Regions from separate parts of the Aeromonas salmonicida genome, predicted to be linked through region 1. Evidence: riboswitches for the same ligand, from Rfam matches in the RefSeq annotation. Region 1 holds a riboswitch; each other region holds the start of a gene.
What was found. Region 1 has a riboswitch for cyclic di-GMP ahead of gbpA (N-acetylglucosamine-binding protein GbpA). Riboswitches for the same ligand answer to the same signal wherever they lie in the genome.
Positions count from the first base shown of each region.

Region 2: it holds a riboswitch for cyclic di-GMP, as region 1 does, so the genes downstream of both, ONZ54_RS17735 (glycosyl hydrolase family 18 protein) here and gbpA (N-acetylglucosamine-binding protein GbpA) in region 1, are expected to answer to the same signal.
Region 3: it holds a riboswitch for cyclic di-GMP, as region 1 does, so the genes downstream of both, ONZ54_RS05030 (glycosyl hydrolase family 18 protein) here and gbpA (N-acetylglucosamine-binding protein GbpA) in region 1, are expected to answer to the same signal.
Region 4: it holds a riboswitch for cyclic di-GMP, as region 1 does, so the genes downstream of both, ONZ54_RS19980 (hypothetical protein) here and gbpA (N-acetylglucosamine-binding protein GbpA) in region 1, are expected to answer to the same signal.

Region 1 is NZ_CP110645.1:613,071-616,801, forward strand. It holds gene gbpA (N-acetylglucosamine-binding protein GbpA) at 397-1,821, opposite strand; cyclic di-GMP riboswitch class I at 1,888-1,973, opposite strand; gene ONZ54_RS03065 (methyl-accepting chemotaxis protein) at 2,237-3,731, opposite strand, start outside.
Region 2 is NZ_CP110645.1:3,824,529-3,828,259, forward strand. It holds gene ONZ54_RS17735 (glycosyl hydrolase family 18 protein) at 1-1,282, opposite strand, end outside; cyclic di-GMP riboswitch class I at 1,394-1,481, opposite strand; gene ONZ54_RS17740 (hybrid sensor histidine kinase/response regulator) at 1,655-3,731, opposite strand, start outside.
Region 3 is NZ_CP110645.1:1,009,462-1,013,192, forward strand. It holds gene ONZ54_RS05025 (ExeM/NucH family extracellular endonuclease) at 1-1,516, opposite strand, end outside; cyclic di-GMP riboswitch class I at 1,813-1,898, shown strand; gene ONZ54_RS05030 (glycosyl hydrolase family 18 protein) at 2,014-3,731, shown strand, end outside.
Region 4 is NZ_CP110645.1:4,286,853-4,290,583, forward strand. It holds gene ONZ54_RS19970 (hypothetical protein) at 1-63, opposite strand, end outside; gene ONZ54_RS19975 (fimbrial protein) at 162-704, opposite strand; cyclic di-GMP riboswitch class I at 1,627-1,713, shown strand; gene ONZ54_RS19980 (hypothetical protein) at 1,802-2,134, shown strand; gene ONZ54_RS19985 (collagenase) at 2,644-3,731, shown strand, end outside.

The DNA.
Region 1 (3,731 bases):
GTTGGTCCGCAAACCGCAAGGTTTGACCTTTCAGGCGTCCCCGTTCGGGGGACGCTTTTTTTATTTGCCGCGCTTGTACGTATCCGTTCAGCGCAATCCAGGCATCCTGCCAGTTGGTGCCGATACCCGGCTTATTCGGGCTGGCGCTGGCAGAATCAAGGTCCGCTCTCGACTTTCAGAACTGGCTCAGTTCAACGCACTCCAGGCGTCCTGCCAGTTGGTGCCGATACCCGGCTTATTCGGGCTGGCGCTGGCAGACATTCAGGTCCGCTCTCGACTTTCAGAACTGGCTCAGTTCAGCGCAATCCAGGCGTCCTGCCAGTTGGTGCCAATACCCGGCTTATTCGGGCTGGCGCTGGCAGACATTCAGGTCCGCTCTCGACTTTCAGAACTGGCTCAGTTCAGCGCAATCCAGGCGTCCTGCCAGTTGGTGCCAATACCCGGCTCATACTGGGTGGCGCTGGCCGACCACTGGCTGCACCAGCCTCGGTAGGGGAAGGGCTTGCACTGATAGACCTTGCCGTTCTTGGGTTGCAACACCTTGGTGCCGTCCGTGTAGGAGGTCAGTCCCTGCGGGAAGGTGAACTGGTAGTCACCGCCACCTGCCGAGTCCTTGAGCATCAGGTCCAGGGTCTGCTGCAGGGCTTCGCCACCCGCCTTTGGCTTGGCCTCGATCACCAGTTGGTGGTGACCTGCGCTGAGCCCGGTGAGCGGCATGGTGAAGCTCTGGCTGCTGTCCTTGATGTCGGCGGCAGACTGGCCCCTGGCCACACCACCATGGTCATACAAGGTGTTGGTGACAGTCAGATCCCCCTGGGCAGTGATGGTGAAGTCGAGGGTCACCTTGCCGTCGTCGAGCAGGTATTCGCTCTCCAGACCGCTCACGCTGATGTCGTTGCCCACCGGCGGTTGCAGCTGTTCGAGCTGGATCTCGACCCGTTCCAGTGCGCTGCCTGCCTTGAGGTAGACGGGGTTCTGGCCGTAGACGGGGTTGAACTGATTGTCGGCGTTCTGCTGACCGGCGCGGATCTGGCTCTGCTCCGTATTGATCTTGCTGGCCAGGGCATGAGCCCAGTTGTTTTTCTGGCCCTGCTCCGTGGTGGTGATGGTCAACTCGGTTTGCAGATCGGGGCGCACGCCATTGGCGTCGAACACCAGAGCTCTGGCCTTGTCACCGGCCGCCAGATCGGTGGAGGGATAAATGGTGCCCCCCTGGCTCCAGCTCAAGGGGGGCTGAGTGCCTCCCTTGAAGTTGGCATCGATCAGGTTGTAGAAGCTGTTGCTGGTATCACCCACTTCCCACACCCCCAGGATCAGCTGATAACCGGTGCGCTCCGGCAGGTTGCAGTTGTGAGTGACCTGCTTGGGCGGCTGTACCATGTTGCCATCCACCACGCAGAAAGGGGTGAGATCGAAGGCGGCACGGGTCAGCGGCTGGTTCGGGTTCCAGTCCTGTTTGGTGAGGTAGTAACGCCAGTTGCGGGTGACATGGTTGGCGGTGAAGGTCCAGCTGATGGCGAATGGCCCGGCCTGTACTTCACGCCTGGTCCAGCGATCGCTGGTCTGGGCGTTCAGCTCACTCCAGCGGGAGCTGCCCGCCGAGGCAATCTGACCATCCTGAGGGCCTGATTGCGGGAAGCCGGAGGGGCCCTCCACGCTCTGGGGTTCCCATTGCACAGCGCCACACTGGCTGTTGCCACCTTTGTTGCACAGGTAGTTGCGGCTCTCGGGCTGGCTGATGTAGCCGTGGGCGAGTACGCCACCACTGGCCAGCAGCGCCAGCGCTGCCGCGACGTGATTGAGTTGGATTTTTGCTGCCATACATTCCTCTGTTCGATAGATGTGGGCAGTCAAGTTGGCAGGGGAGTTCCCCGATACACACCTGAGTGTGGCAACCCCGCTATCCTGGACGACATGTCTTTAGACCGGAGGCTTTGCGTCCTGGCCTTTCAACCAGTTTGCCAAATGACTACATAAAGGGTCATGGTGTCGCGTCTTGCGACACTACCATCATGACTAATTTTGATTAGTTAATTAAGTGTAAATGTTTACAGCTTGACTCATCGGAGTAGAGCTAAAACTTAACGTTATGTTTTTAATGGTGTATTTAATCGGCAAGCTAAGCTGAATGTCGCCCATCATGTCGATAAAATGCAAAAATTCGACATTTTTCATCAATGAAAAAATCCTCTGCCAGCGGGCTGGCAGAGGATGAATTGCGACAGAGCAAGACGGATCAGTGGCGAGCGCGGGGGCGTTCGGCCTGATGTGATTGCTGATGCAGCGGGGCCAGCCGCTGTGCCAGGGTCTGATCGATGGCAGTGCCCAGTTTGAACACCGACAGCCGCTCATCCAGACTGCGGGAGAGGTCTGCCAGCAGCTCGCTCTCTTTCGCCAGATAGGTGGCGGATTGTGACATCTCCTGTGCCGAATCATTGATGCCACTGACGTTGCGGTTCATATCCTCGGCCACCACGCTCTGCTGTTCCGCCGCAGTGGCTATCTGGATCGCCATGTCGCTCACATGCTGGATGTGGTTGACGATGAGGGAGAGATCCTGCCCTGCCTTTTCGGACTGGCTGACGCTGCTCTCCGCCAGCTTGCGGCTGGCATCCATGGCACTGGCGGCGGTCACTGCCCGCTGCTGCAATTGGGCTATGGTGCTCTGTATCTCCTCGGTGGACTGGCGGGTGCGGCTCGCCAGCTGGCGTACCTCGTCGGCGACCACGGCAAAGCCGCGTCCCTGTTCCCCGGCCCTGGCTGCTTCAATGGCGGCGTTGAGGGCCAGCAGGTTGGTCTGCTCGGAGATGGCGCTGATGACGGCTGTCACCTCGCTTATCTGCATCACTCCCTCCTTGAGCTGATTGACCTGCTGGGTGGCCTGTTCCACCTCGGTGGCCAGCGCCTGTATGCCATTGACACTGGCATGCACGTCACGGTTGCCCAGCCCGGCCTCGCTGGTGGCTTCCTGGGTATCCCGGGCGGTATTTTCGGCGTGACCCGCCACATCGGCAATGGTGGCGCTCATCTCGTTCATGGCGGTGGCGAGCTGGGAGAGTTGATCCCGCTGGCTGTTGACCGCCTGATTGGTCTCCTCTGCCGAGGAGGCGATCCGCAGGGCGGCATCTGCCACGTTGCGGGCCCCCTGGCTGGCCTCGATCAGGGCGTGACGAATGGCGTCGAGCCCCTGGTTGGTACAGGCGGCGACGACCCCCATTTCATCCTTGCCGTGTACCGGTATGCTGATCACCAGATCCCCGGCCGCCACCTGCTGCATGGCTCGCTTGATCTCGGCCAGGGGATTGACGATGGAGCGGCTGATGGCAAACCCCAGCAGCCCCATCAGCAGGATCACCAACAGGGTGGCGCCGCCCATCAGCTGGTACTGGGACCAGATGGTGGCCTGAATGTCCTGCAGCAGTACGCCCGAGCCCAGGATCCAGCCCCAGGGCTGATAGCCGGCGACCAGCGACATCTTCTGGGCGGCATCACCGGAGGGTCCTATCCACTGGTATTCAAGGCGGCCATGCTGGCCCCCCTTGCCGAGTTCCACCATGCGTTGCCAGTGATCCCCGGCTGTCTCGGTGCCGCTCTGGCCCATCTGCTGGCCAACCAGTTCCGGTTTGACGGGGTGTACCACAACGTGGCGAGTTTCATCGAGTACGAACAGATAGTTGTCGCCATCGAAGCGCATGCTGTTGAGCATGGCCTTGGCTTCTGCCTGAGCCTGT
Region 2 (3,731 bases), 1.7 Mb from region 1:
GCAGTGCCTTCACCCCCTTGTCCGTGGTGTAGCGGGTATCGGGATCCCAGCTAGCGTCATACAAGGCGGTCTGGTGCCCCAGCTCGGTGTTGGTCCAAGCGCCGTTGAAGTCGTAGCTCATCAGGAAGATGTGATTCATGTATTGCTGGGCGGCGCGATAATCCACCTTGGCAATCTTGTCATCGCCAGCACTGATGGCGGAGGTGAGCTCGTAGGTGCGGCCCGTCTCTGCGCTCAGCTCGTCGAGCATGGCGCGCAGCTCCTTCATCAAGAGCACATAGGTCTCGCCATCGGAGGCATTGCCAAGATCCGGGTTGGCTCCCTGGCCACCCGGGAACTCCCAGTCGATGTCCACCCCGTCGAAGAATTTCCAGGTTTGCAGGTACTCTTTCACCGAGGCGACGAAGGTGTCGCGCTTGGTCTTGTCACCAAAGAAGAAGAAGGGGTCGGAGAGGGTCCAGCCGCCGATGGAGGGGAGAATTTTCAGGTCCGGATAGGCCTTCTTGAGCGCCATCAGGTTGCCAAAGTTGCCCTTGTAGGGCTCGTCATAAGCGGTGAGATTGCCCTGCCCCATCTGGATGGCAGCCCAGGGATCGTGGATGGAGACCTTGAAGTCCTCCCGCCCAGCGCAGGAGCGTTGCAGCGCCTCGAAACTGCCGGAGATGGACTTGAGACTGTCGTTGATGCCATTGCCACCACAGATGGGGGTAAAGCCGTAAAGAATGTGAGTCAGGTTCTGGGCCGGGACCTTGTCCACGGTGAACTTGCGGCCATAGACGCCCCACTCCACATAGTAGGCCCCCACCACCTTGCCGGATTTGTTGGCGTAAGGTTTGTTGTTCTCCTGCAACGGTGCCTTGAGCGGCACCAGATGGCTGCCATCGGTGTCGGCCACCAGAATTTCTTTCTTGTCGGAGAGAGTGCAACCATCGGCATTGCACAGGGCCACCTGCATCTGGTAGCGGCCCCCCTTGGTCACCTTGAAGTTGGCGGTGCCGGAGGCTGACGCGGCGCCGGACCACACCTCCTGGCCATCGAGCAGTACCTTGGCGGTCTGGCCGACATCACCGGACCAGAGATTCCAGCTCACACTGACCGGCGCACCATCGGCATGTACCTTGACCAGTTTGTTGTAGGAGGTGGCGGCTTGATCGACTTCGACGATGGCGAACTTGGTTTCGCCCCAGCCGATGGTGGGTTTGCCGGGGGCGGCAGCGAAGGCAGAGGAGGCACACAGACCCCCGACCAACAACGCCAGTACTGAGGGTTTTGGACTTAACATAGTTGAATATCCTTATTTCGTTCTTGGAATTAACAACGAAAAAGGCAACGCCAACCAGACAGGTAACGCAGACAACATCGCGCCATGGCTTGGCCCATGGACGAAACAACCTGTGGTGGCCCCGCTATCTTAGGTACTGCTGACCCTTAGACCGGAAGCTTTGCGTCCCGGACTTTCGTCCGGTTTGCCTTTTGCACAACTTGATTTGCGACAAAAAATAATCGCCGGTTGAATATAAGGAGTTAAACGAGGAAGGGCAAACCCCTGGCAGGTTATTAATAAGCCACTTTTTATCGGAAAATAGCCCCAAACGAGAAGAAAAGACGCTTTGTTGTGTAAGAAAGCGCCGATCTTGACGTCTCGGGGCTGAGATTAAAAATCAGACGAATTACTTGTTTCGTGATCATCATCAAGTTTGGCAGGCCGCAATATGCTGTTCATCAGCGCACGCAACTTGAGCGGTTTGACCGGTTTGCTGATGTAGCCGTAGCCGTGTTCACGGATCTGCGCCTGCAACTCGCTCTTGCGATCCGCACTGATGATGATGCCGCCAATGTCGTTGCCATGGGCGAGGCGCAGCATGTGCAGGGCCTGCAACCCTGTCTTGCCGTCATCCAGGTGGTAATCGGAGAGCACCAGCTGCGGCAGGAAACCGCCGGCGATGAGATCCTCCGCCTGAGCCTGGCTCTGGGCACACACCACCTCGCAGCCCCAGCGCCCCAGCAGGGAGTGCATGGCGATGAGAATGTCGCCCTCGTTGTCGATGCAAAGCACCCGAACGCCTTCCAGTTGGCTGTCCCGCAGGGCGGGCGCCGCCACTTGCGTCGTTGCAACAGGGCGGGTCGCCAGATTGAGGGTGATGGCAAACACGGATCCCGCCCCCGGCCAGCTGCGCAGGGTCAGGTTGTGGCCCAGCACCAGGGCGATGCCGCGGGCGATGGCGAGCCCCAGACCCAATCCCTGCTCCTTGGCGGTGCGGGAGTGATCGAGGCGGGAAAATTCGTCGAAAATCGCTTCCTGCTTGTCGAGCGGTATGCCGGGACCGTTGTCCCACACCTCAATGCGCACCTTGTCCCCCAGACGGCGACAACCGAGCAGCACACGGCCGCCCGGGTTGTAGCGAAACGCATTGGTGAGGAAGTTTTGCAGCACCCGTCGCAACAGACGCACGTCGCTGTACACAGCCAGCTTGCTCTCCACCACCGAGAACTGAATGCCCCCCGCCTGGGCCAGCACCCCGAACTCCGCCTTGAGGTTGTCGAACACGTCGTGCAGGGCGAAATCGAGCTTTTTGGCCTTGAACTTGCCCGCCTCGAGCCGCGAGATGTCGAGCAGATCCGTGATGAGATCCTCGGTCGCCCCCAGCGCATCGTCGATGTGACGGGCGATGCGGGCCGTCTCATCCCGGGGCGGCAGCATCTCCAGCAGGGAAGAGGTAAACAGCTTGGCGGCGTTGAGGGGCTGGGTCAGATCGTGGCTCACCGCCGCCAGGAAGCGGCTCTTGGAGTGGTTGGCCCGCTCCACCTGCTGGTTCACCAGCAGCAGTTGGCGGTTGAGCTCCGACAGCTCGTGGGTACGCTCGGCCACCCGCGCCTCCAGGTGTTCGTTGGCTTCCCGCAGCACCCGTTCGGCGTCGCGAAACGGGGTGATGTCGGTAAAGGTCATGACGAAACCGCCGGCCGGCATGGGGTTGCCCTGCATCTCGATCACCCGGCCATCGGGTCGCTCCCGCGCCGAGATGTGGGGGCTGCCGCGCTGCATGAAGGCGACCCGCCGTGCCACCTGGGCCTCGATATCTCCCGGGCCGCACAGCCCCTGCTCGGCGTTGTAACGGATGATCTCCTCGATGGATCGCCCCATCTGGATGAGGCCGGGCGGGTAGTGGAACAGCTCTATGTAGCGCCGGTTCCAGGCCACCAGCTTGAGCTCTCTGTCCACCACGGAGATCCCCTGCCCCATGTGCTCTATGGCTCCCTGCAGCAGGCCGCGGTTGAAGCGAAACACGTCGGAGGCTTCGTCCACTATGGTGGCGATCTCCTCGAGCTGCATGTTGCGCCCTTGCAGGGCCGACGCCAGCACCAACCGGGCGGACGAAGTGCCAAACACCCCGGCCAGCAGCCGCTCGGTATGGGCGATAAGCTCAGCCGAGGCCTGCATCTGGGGCGCCAGGGTGCCGCCCCGCTCGCCGGCGAAACGACCGAAGGCCCGCTTGACCCGGCTCGAGCCGACGAAACGGGCCGCCAGCATCTCCAGCTCCTTGACCGAGACCCGCGCCTGATAGAGGGCCGTGGTATCGCGGCTCGGCTTGCCAACGAAGTTGGCCGCCTGCAGCCGCTCGCTCACCGCCGCCCGCGACAGCAGGGATCCCGCCACATAACCGAGCAGGTTGAGCAAGAGGCTCAGGAAGATGCACCAGGCCCCCAGGCTCAGATCGCGAAATGCGGGCCAG
Region 3 (3,731 bases), 400 kb from region 1:
ACCCCTTGGATTTGAGGTGGTTGACCACCAGGGTCAGCGGCTCCTTGCTGCCCTCGACGGTGAAGCTCTGCACCAGGGAGTCACGCTGGGAGGCCTGTTTCTCGACTCCTTTCGCGTCCTGGTATTTCTGTACCGGCAGCGTGATGACGCTGGCATCCCCCTGCGGCGTCAGCTTGGCGGGTCGGTAGATCATGGCGACCATGATGGCGTCGCCGCCGAAGAAGCGCTCGTCGCCAAGCAGCGCCTTGGGCAGGGCCACGAAGGCGTACTGTTTGTCGGCTTCCTTCTGTTGGGCGTTGAGGCTTTGCACCAGATCACTGATGGCTGAGTGGCTGTCAAAGCCGTTGTTCTCCATCTCCATCAGGCCGAGCAGATCGGCATCCATCTCAGTGATGGCGTTGACTATCTTGGCGCGCTGTTTCTGGAAGTCCTCCAGGTTTTTGGCGCCGCGGTTGCAGCCCTTGGCGCTGTCCGCATCCGCCTGATCCTTGCACAGCACATTGAGGCCCCCCCCCACGCTGGAGTGGCTGGTGAAGTAGTTGAGCACGTTGAAGCTGCCGATACGCAAATCGGTGCCATCGGCACGGGCCGGTGCGCTCTGGCGATCGTTATCGCCGGTGCGCAGCAGATCGCCGGCGGTGATCACCTGATCCTGCGGCACTATCAACCGGTATTCGTTGTAGCTGTAGCCCACCAGCGCATCCAGATTGACCGGGGCATCGCCGATGCGCAGATAACCCTGCTCCGGATCCCAGCCTGGCAGCCAGGGCAGTTTGCCATCGGCGGCCTTGAAGTCAGACTCGAGGAATACCCGGTTGCGGGCGTTGGCCCTGGCCAGCGCCTTTGCTTCCTTGCTGTCGGCGGCATGCAGCTGGGTCGGCTTCATCAGCGGTGCCTGGTGTGACAGCACCAGATTGTTGCGTTTGGCGGCGTAGTCATAGCTGAAGTTGCGGCTTACCTTGAGCGCGCTGTCAGCATCGAGGCGTACCCGCATCCCTTCGTGACGCTCCAGCGCCCGGGCCAGGGTCTCGTTTTCCAGTACCCGCAGCGGCACGGCGGCAGGCACAGAGCCCTGAGCGAGAACCTGCAGACGCGGGGCGCTGCTGTCAACGACCGGCTTGAGCTGGGTGTGGTTGTAGTACTCCTCGACCTTGGCCTCCAGACAGACTTCGGCACCCGGCTTGATGTCCGGGTACTTGCTGGCGAAGTTTTTGTCGTTGAGGTAGACGAAGATGCCATCCGACGTCTGGGGATTGTCATCCCCTTGCAGATCCTGCAGGTAGAAACCCTTGTTGAGACTCTCACCAAGTGCCGTGACCACCGCCTTGACCGTGACGCTCTGCGCACTTTCGAACTTGCCATCGGGGATGAGGGGACTCTTGCCACCAATGCCCTGAATGACGGGGATGGGGGTGAGGGCACTGTCAGCCGGGCAGCTGAAGCTGGCGGCATGGACGGACGGGGACGCGAGTGCAAACCCCACGGCCAGCGACAGCAGGGTACGTGTTCTTTTCATAACGGTTCCTTTTTTATTTTTTGCCAGTGTTTCCATAGCCTTGGCACCTTGACCAAGGGCGCGCATTGTCACATTTCTGGCACGTCATACCAGTGAGCCAACGCACATTACCGGGATGCAAATGAGGGCAGTGCTGGTTTTTTTGACCTGACTAACATTATGAAATTAATGACAAAATCATTAATTCACTGTTCTCGGGAAAGTGTGATCTGGCTTGCATCCACATATTTTTCTTCGAGAATGAAGATTGAGACTCTGCTGGTTGATTCCTATACTCGGCTTGTTCCTCACGGAACCCAGGTAAAGGGCAAACCGGTCGAAATGCCGGGACGCAATGCCTCCGGTCTCCAGATCAGTCGATCCAGATAGCGGGGCTTCCCAGGGTGAAGGTGGTGTTTGTGGCACGTCCATTGCCAGTTGTCTGCTCCCATCACGCCGGTTGCGCTTGTTCTTTGCCCTGGTGACCAATGCCAAGACAAAACAAGGAAGATAACAATATGCAACAGACCTTAAGGCCCAGCAGGCTTGCCATGCTGGTGGCCCTGGCTGCCATGCCCGCTTGGGCACAAGCCGCTTATCCCGCCTATCAGGCCGGCACCGCTTACAAGGCTGGTGATGTGGTCAGCAACGCAGGCGCTCTCTACGAATGCAAAGAATTTCCCTACTCCGGCTGGTGCGGGGCATCCCCCTATCACTATGCCCCCGGTGTGGGTGCTGTCTGGGCCGATGCCTGGAAGCTGTTCAACGACGGCGGCACGACTCCGGGCCTTGGGCTGGCAATCAGTTCGCCCGCTCTTGGTAGCGCTTTCAACGAAGGTGTACCCGTGGCCCTTGCGGTCACCCTGAGCGGCAACAGCAGCGCCCTGGTCAAGGTCGAGTATCTGATCGATGGTCAGCCGGTGGCGGTGAGCAGCGGGGCCCCCTGGTCGGCCAGCTGGGTCGCTACCGGTGTCGGCCCCCATCAACTCAAATCTCGTGGGTTGGACAAGGATGGCACTGTGCTGAGCGAGGCGGATGCCAGCTTCAGCGTCAACGCCGTGGTCGCGCCAGAGGCGCCCGGGGTGAGCATCAGCAGCCCGGCCAACGGCGCCAAGGTAACCCTGGGGCGCAGCGTGGCGGTCAGTGGCAATGTGACCGATGCCAACAATGACGTGGCCAGGGTCGAGCTCTACGTAGATGGCAAGAAGGTGGGCGAAGATACCAGCGCCCCCTGGCAGGTGAGCTGGACGCCCCAGAGCAAGGGGGCTGCCGCCCTCAAGCTGGTAGCGACCGACAAGGAAAATCTGGTGGGCGAGTCTGCCCAGGTCGATGTGCAGGTGGAAGAGGCGGCGCTGCCGCCCACAGGTGGCAACCTCTCTTGTGACATTCGCCAGATCTATCGCCCGGACGGTTACGAGTGCATGGGGGATGACCACGCCCGCCGGGTGATCGGTTACTTCACCTCCTGGCGCACTGGCAAGAATGGCCTGCCCGCCTACCTGGTGAACGACATCCCCTGGGACAAGCTCACCCACATCAACTACGCCTTCGCGGCGGTGGACGAGCAGAGTCACCAGATCAAGGTGGATGATGCAGCCACCAAGCTGACCTGGGATGGGGTGCCGGGCGCCGAGATGGATCCCGAATTCGCCTATCAGGGCCACTTCAACCTGATCTCCAAGTACAAGAAGCAGTATCCGGACGTGAAGACCCTTATCTCGGTCGGAGGCTGGGCCGATACCCGCGGCTTCTACACCGCCACCACCAAGGGCGACTGCTCGGTCAATACAGCCGGCATCAACGCCTTTGCCGATTCGGCGGTGAGCTTTATCCGCCAGTACGGTTTCGATGGGGTGGATGTGGACTACGAGTACCCCACCTCCATGAAGGATGCGGGCAACCCCAACGACTTCCCGCTCTCCAACCAGTGCCGTGCCAAGCTGTTTGCCAACTACGAGGTGCTGATGAAGACCCTACGGGCGCGGCTCGACAATGCCGGGACCGAGGATGGGCGCAAGTACATGCTGACCATAGCCTCACCGGCGTCAGCCTACCTGCTGCGCGGCATGGAGAACTTCCAGGTCACCCAGTATCTGGATTACGTCAACCTGATGACCTATGACTTCCACGGTGCCTGGAACCACTTTGTCGGTCACAACGCGGCCCTGTTCGACAACAATGCCGATCCCGAACTCTCCCACTGGGGCGTATACAATCAGGCCCAGTTTGGCGGTAT
Region 4 (3,731 bases), 1.2 Mb from region 1:
TACTTCATTTGCATACGCAGGCATTGCCATCATCACAACCTGCAACACGACTGGCACAATCATTGGAGTTTTCATGGTCAAGGCACGATGTGGGGGAAACCATGTGTGAAGTTGTGGTGGTTTGCACCACCACAACCCGTATCACACGTTAAGGCAGACTATTACTCGTAGGAGAGAGTAAAGTTGGTCACTGCAGTGAAGGCACCGGCAGTCAGCGGGTTGGCAGTCTGGTCGGCATAGCCTTTCAGCACGGCGCTGAAGGGCAGTTCGTTATCACCGTTCACCAAGTTGAAGGCAGTGGTAGGCTCGCCCAATACAATGGCAGCACCACCCGGAGCAGTCATCTTGATACCAGCACCTTTAGCTTGACCACCACCGATAATCAGCAGGCTCGGATCAATACTATCTTTGATGCCACTGAAGGTGACTTTTACAGCATCTTCATCAGGAGTGATTTCACAGTTCAGCAGTTTGATGCTGAACGGCTTGGAGTTGGACTCACCACCTTTGACCAGCTCTTTGGTGCTGATCTGGCCCATTTCAACAACCTGGTCAACAGACTCGGGAGCAACGGAGCAAGGGGCATTGATAATTTCACCGTTAAAGGTGACTTTACCTGAACCAGCACCGCCGGCAGCAACAGCAGAGCCGCACAGCAGCATGGAACCAACACCCATAGCAACCAAAATTTTATTAGCGTTCATTCTTTATACCTACATTAACGTGTGTTTTATCTCATTACCTAAACCATGCTGGAGTCACAGTGTTAAATAATGAGACGATATGCCACACAGCTACTCTTGCATGACTTTTTCTTCATTAAGCCGGTGAAGATATGAGCCAGACAATCAGTTGCTCTGTGTATGTCCAATTTTATCAAGCCAAGGCAGAAGACCGTATCAAAGGCAGTTCCCGCTACCTTTTATATCTGCACGAATACATATCCATGTAAGCCGTGTAGAAATACTGCTTTCAACCTTTGCTTGGGAAACAAATTAACGACGTATTTGATGCACATCAAATACATTTTGATTTTTATAAATCTTTTTTTAAACACTTTAAAATCATACACTTACAATCGCAACGGAACACATTGAAATAACAAAACACCATTATCAGCACTGTATTGAACATTGGCGATATTAAATTAACCAATAACCTAATCACACCACAAACCAAATTAACAAAAAACCAACATTGAGCACGATAAATATACTCTCCTGGCCATGTTTCTGATCACGTTCAGGCAATCAGGCAATCAGGCAATCAGGCAATCAGGCAATCAGGCAATCAGGCAATCAGGCAATCAGGCAATCAGGCAATCAGGCAATCAGGATTATCTGAAGCTGCCTGTGATGCACAAGAGGTCACACCTTGCTCTCACGGCAGGGATAACATTCAAAGTTTCCATGTCAAATAACATTGGCTTTAAAACATCCGCAGTTGTTGGCTCACTCTTCACAGGCATTCATAATAATAAATTTAATTGGAAGGAAATAAAATATCATCAATATGGGACCGGCATATTTCCCCACCAATACTAATCGACACTTGTGAGGTGTGACTTATATCCCATCTTTTTTTATAGCGATTGATTTCTCAAAGTGGGGTGTTATCATCCGGACATAGAGTAAAGGGCAAACCGATCGAAAGGTCGGGACGCAAAGCCACCGGTCTAAGGGTGTAGATACCTAAGACAGCGGAGCTGCCAACTGAGAAGAGTGATGTCATGATCTGAATGCCATTCTCTTTGATTGCGTTGCCCTTTTCGTACAACGACATGTGACGAAAAGGACATAAAATGAACACTTGCATCCCCTCCACCGGTTCTGTCCGCAAAAGCATTATCCGTTGCGCCTCCTCAGCCGCCACCGCCTTGCTGCTTGGTGCTGCACTGTTGCCCGCTACCGCGTCGGCTTACGATGGCACAGTGACCCTGACTGGTACCATTTATGAATCACCCTGTGACTTTTCTGACAACAGCGTGACCTGCTATTCCGGCGCACAGCGCCAAACCCTGGATTTGGCCAGCCTGCGACAAACTGGCAGCCTCAACGCCATCAATGGCACCCTGAATTACAAGCTGTCAGAAGGCAGCAATAGCATGGCCATAGTGACCGTCAGTTACCTCTAGTTTCCTCCTGAGCCTGGCTCAGGATTGCTTGAGGATCAGGGCCGGCATACCGATTGGTTTGTCGGCAGCCTGTCTTGGCCACTGGCAAAGCAACCTCTGTTGCCTTTGTGTCGCGTCCCTCTTGTCAGTCTCGGTTGCCCCTCTGCTCCGCGTCCTCTCGACCTGTTCCCCTTCCCTATCCACCCTTTCCTGGGTCACAGCATCATGACCACATAAACGCCTGGCGATCGCCAGCACAGAGCCTCCATACCATTCGGACATGAGGCACACCTGCCCACGGCACAGCAAACCTCAAACGAGAGCTGGATCACATTCACAGCGTGGAGGCTTAGATCCCCCCCAGATGGCAGATGAGTCCTTGCTATCACTGCAGCCCCCAATGAGACTCAATGTGTTTTGATAGATGCTAAATAAATGATTTATATGGCCTGATTGGTGAGTTGATACCCTTTTGGAACTTAGTACATTGCCCGCGATAACCACGCAGACTCTCATCCAAAGGGATAAAAATGAACAATCTGGGTACAAGGTTGCTGCTTCTGGCAGCACCGGGCCTGCTCGCCACCTCGGCGCTGGCCAATTACTCCCCCACCGACTGGCAAGCATACCGGCTGAACGGTGAATCGAGCCGCCAGCTGAGCGATCGCGTCACCGAAGTCACCTACGAGCTCAGCGCCCGCAATGACGATGCCCCCTATCAGCAACTGCGCGTCTATCGCCGCTTCGACTGGAACGATAGCGACCTCAGTGCTCTGGCGGAGCAAGTCTGCGGCGAGCCGCAGCTCAGGATTGAGCAGGGCTGGCAGATCCGTTACCTCAGCTGCGAGCAGGTGGTGCCGGCAGGCAAGGCCATCCCGGCCAGCAGCTATGACTATGGTTACGGCATGGAGCAGGGCCGCTGGGAGCCATTGATCGGCACCCCGACCGCACCGCGCCAGGATCGTATGCCGCTGGTCGAGCGCATCATACTGGGTCACAGCGAGCAGGAGCTGGATCGCTGCGAGCTCAACGCCCAGGGCCGCTGCGCCGAGCAGGTTTGGCAATATCAGCCGCAAAACTGGCAGCAACTCAGCGTGCTGGAAGAGACCCCCAACGAGCGGGATGGCCGCCTCGAGCAGATCTTCTTCCGCCTGCAACCCGTGCCAGGCAGTCAGGCTGCCAGCCAGGTGAGCGAGATCCACGTATGGCGCAAGTACAGCTGGCAGCTGGATGAAACCAAAACCCAGCAGGAGTGCGATGAACCCCAGACCCGCCAGGAAGGGGACAAGACCATCAGCTATCGGGTTTGCCGCCAGACCCTGCCCGCCGGCAGCGAGGTGCAGGTAGTACTGAAAGACACCGGCTATCAATACCCGGTCGGTGGCAGCGAATGGCAGACACTGCCGGAAACCGACGAGTGGCAAGAGAGCCGGGTGCTCAATCGCCCCATAGTGCTGGCCAGCAAGGAGGAGCAGCTCGACTGCCGTCGCGCCGATGGCCGCGCCTGCTCCGAGCCGGAGCAACCGGGCACGGATCTGCTGGATGCTGACGCCGCCAGGATAGTGCAGGACGCCAGCGGCCAGCCCGCTCCCGTCTGGCAGGAAAACTATGGCCACGA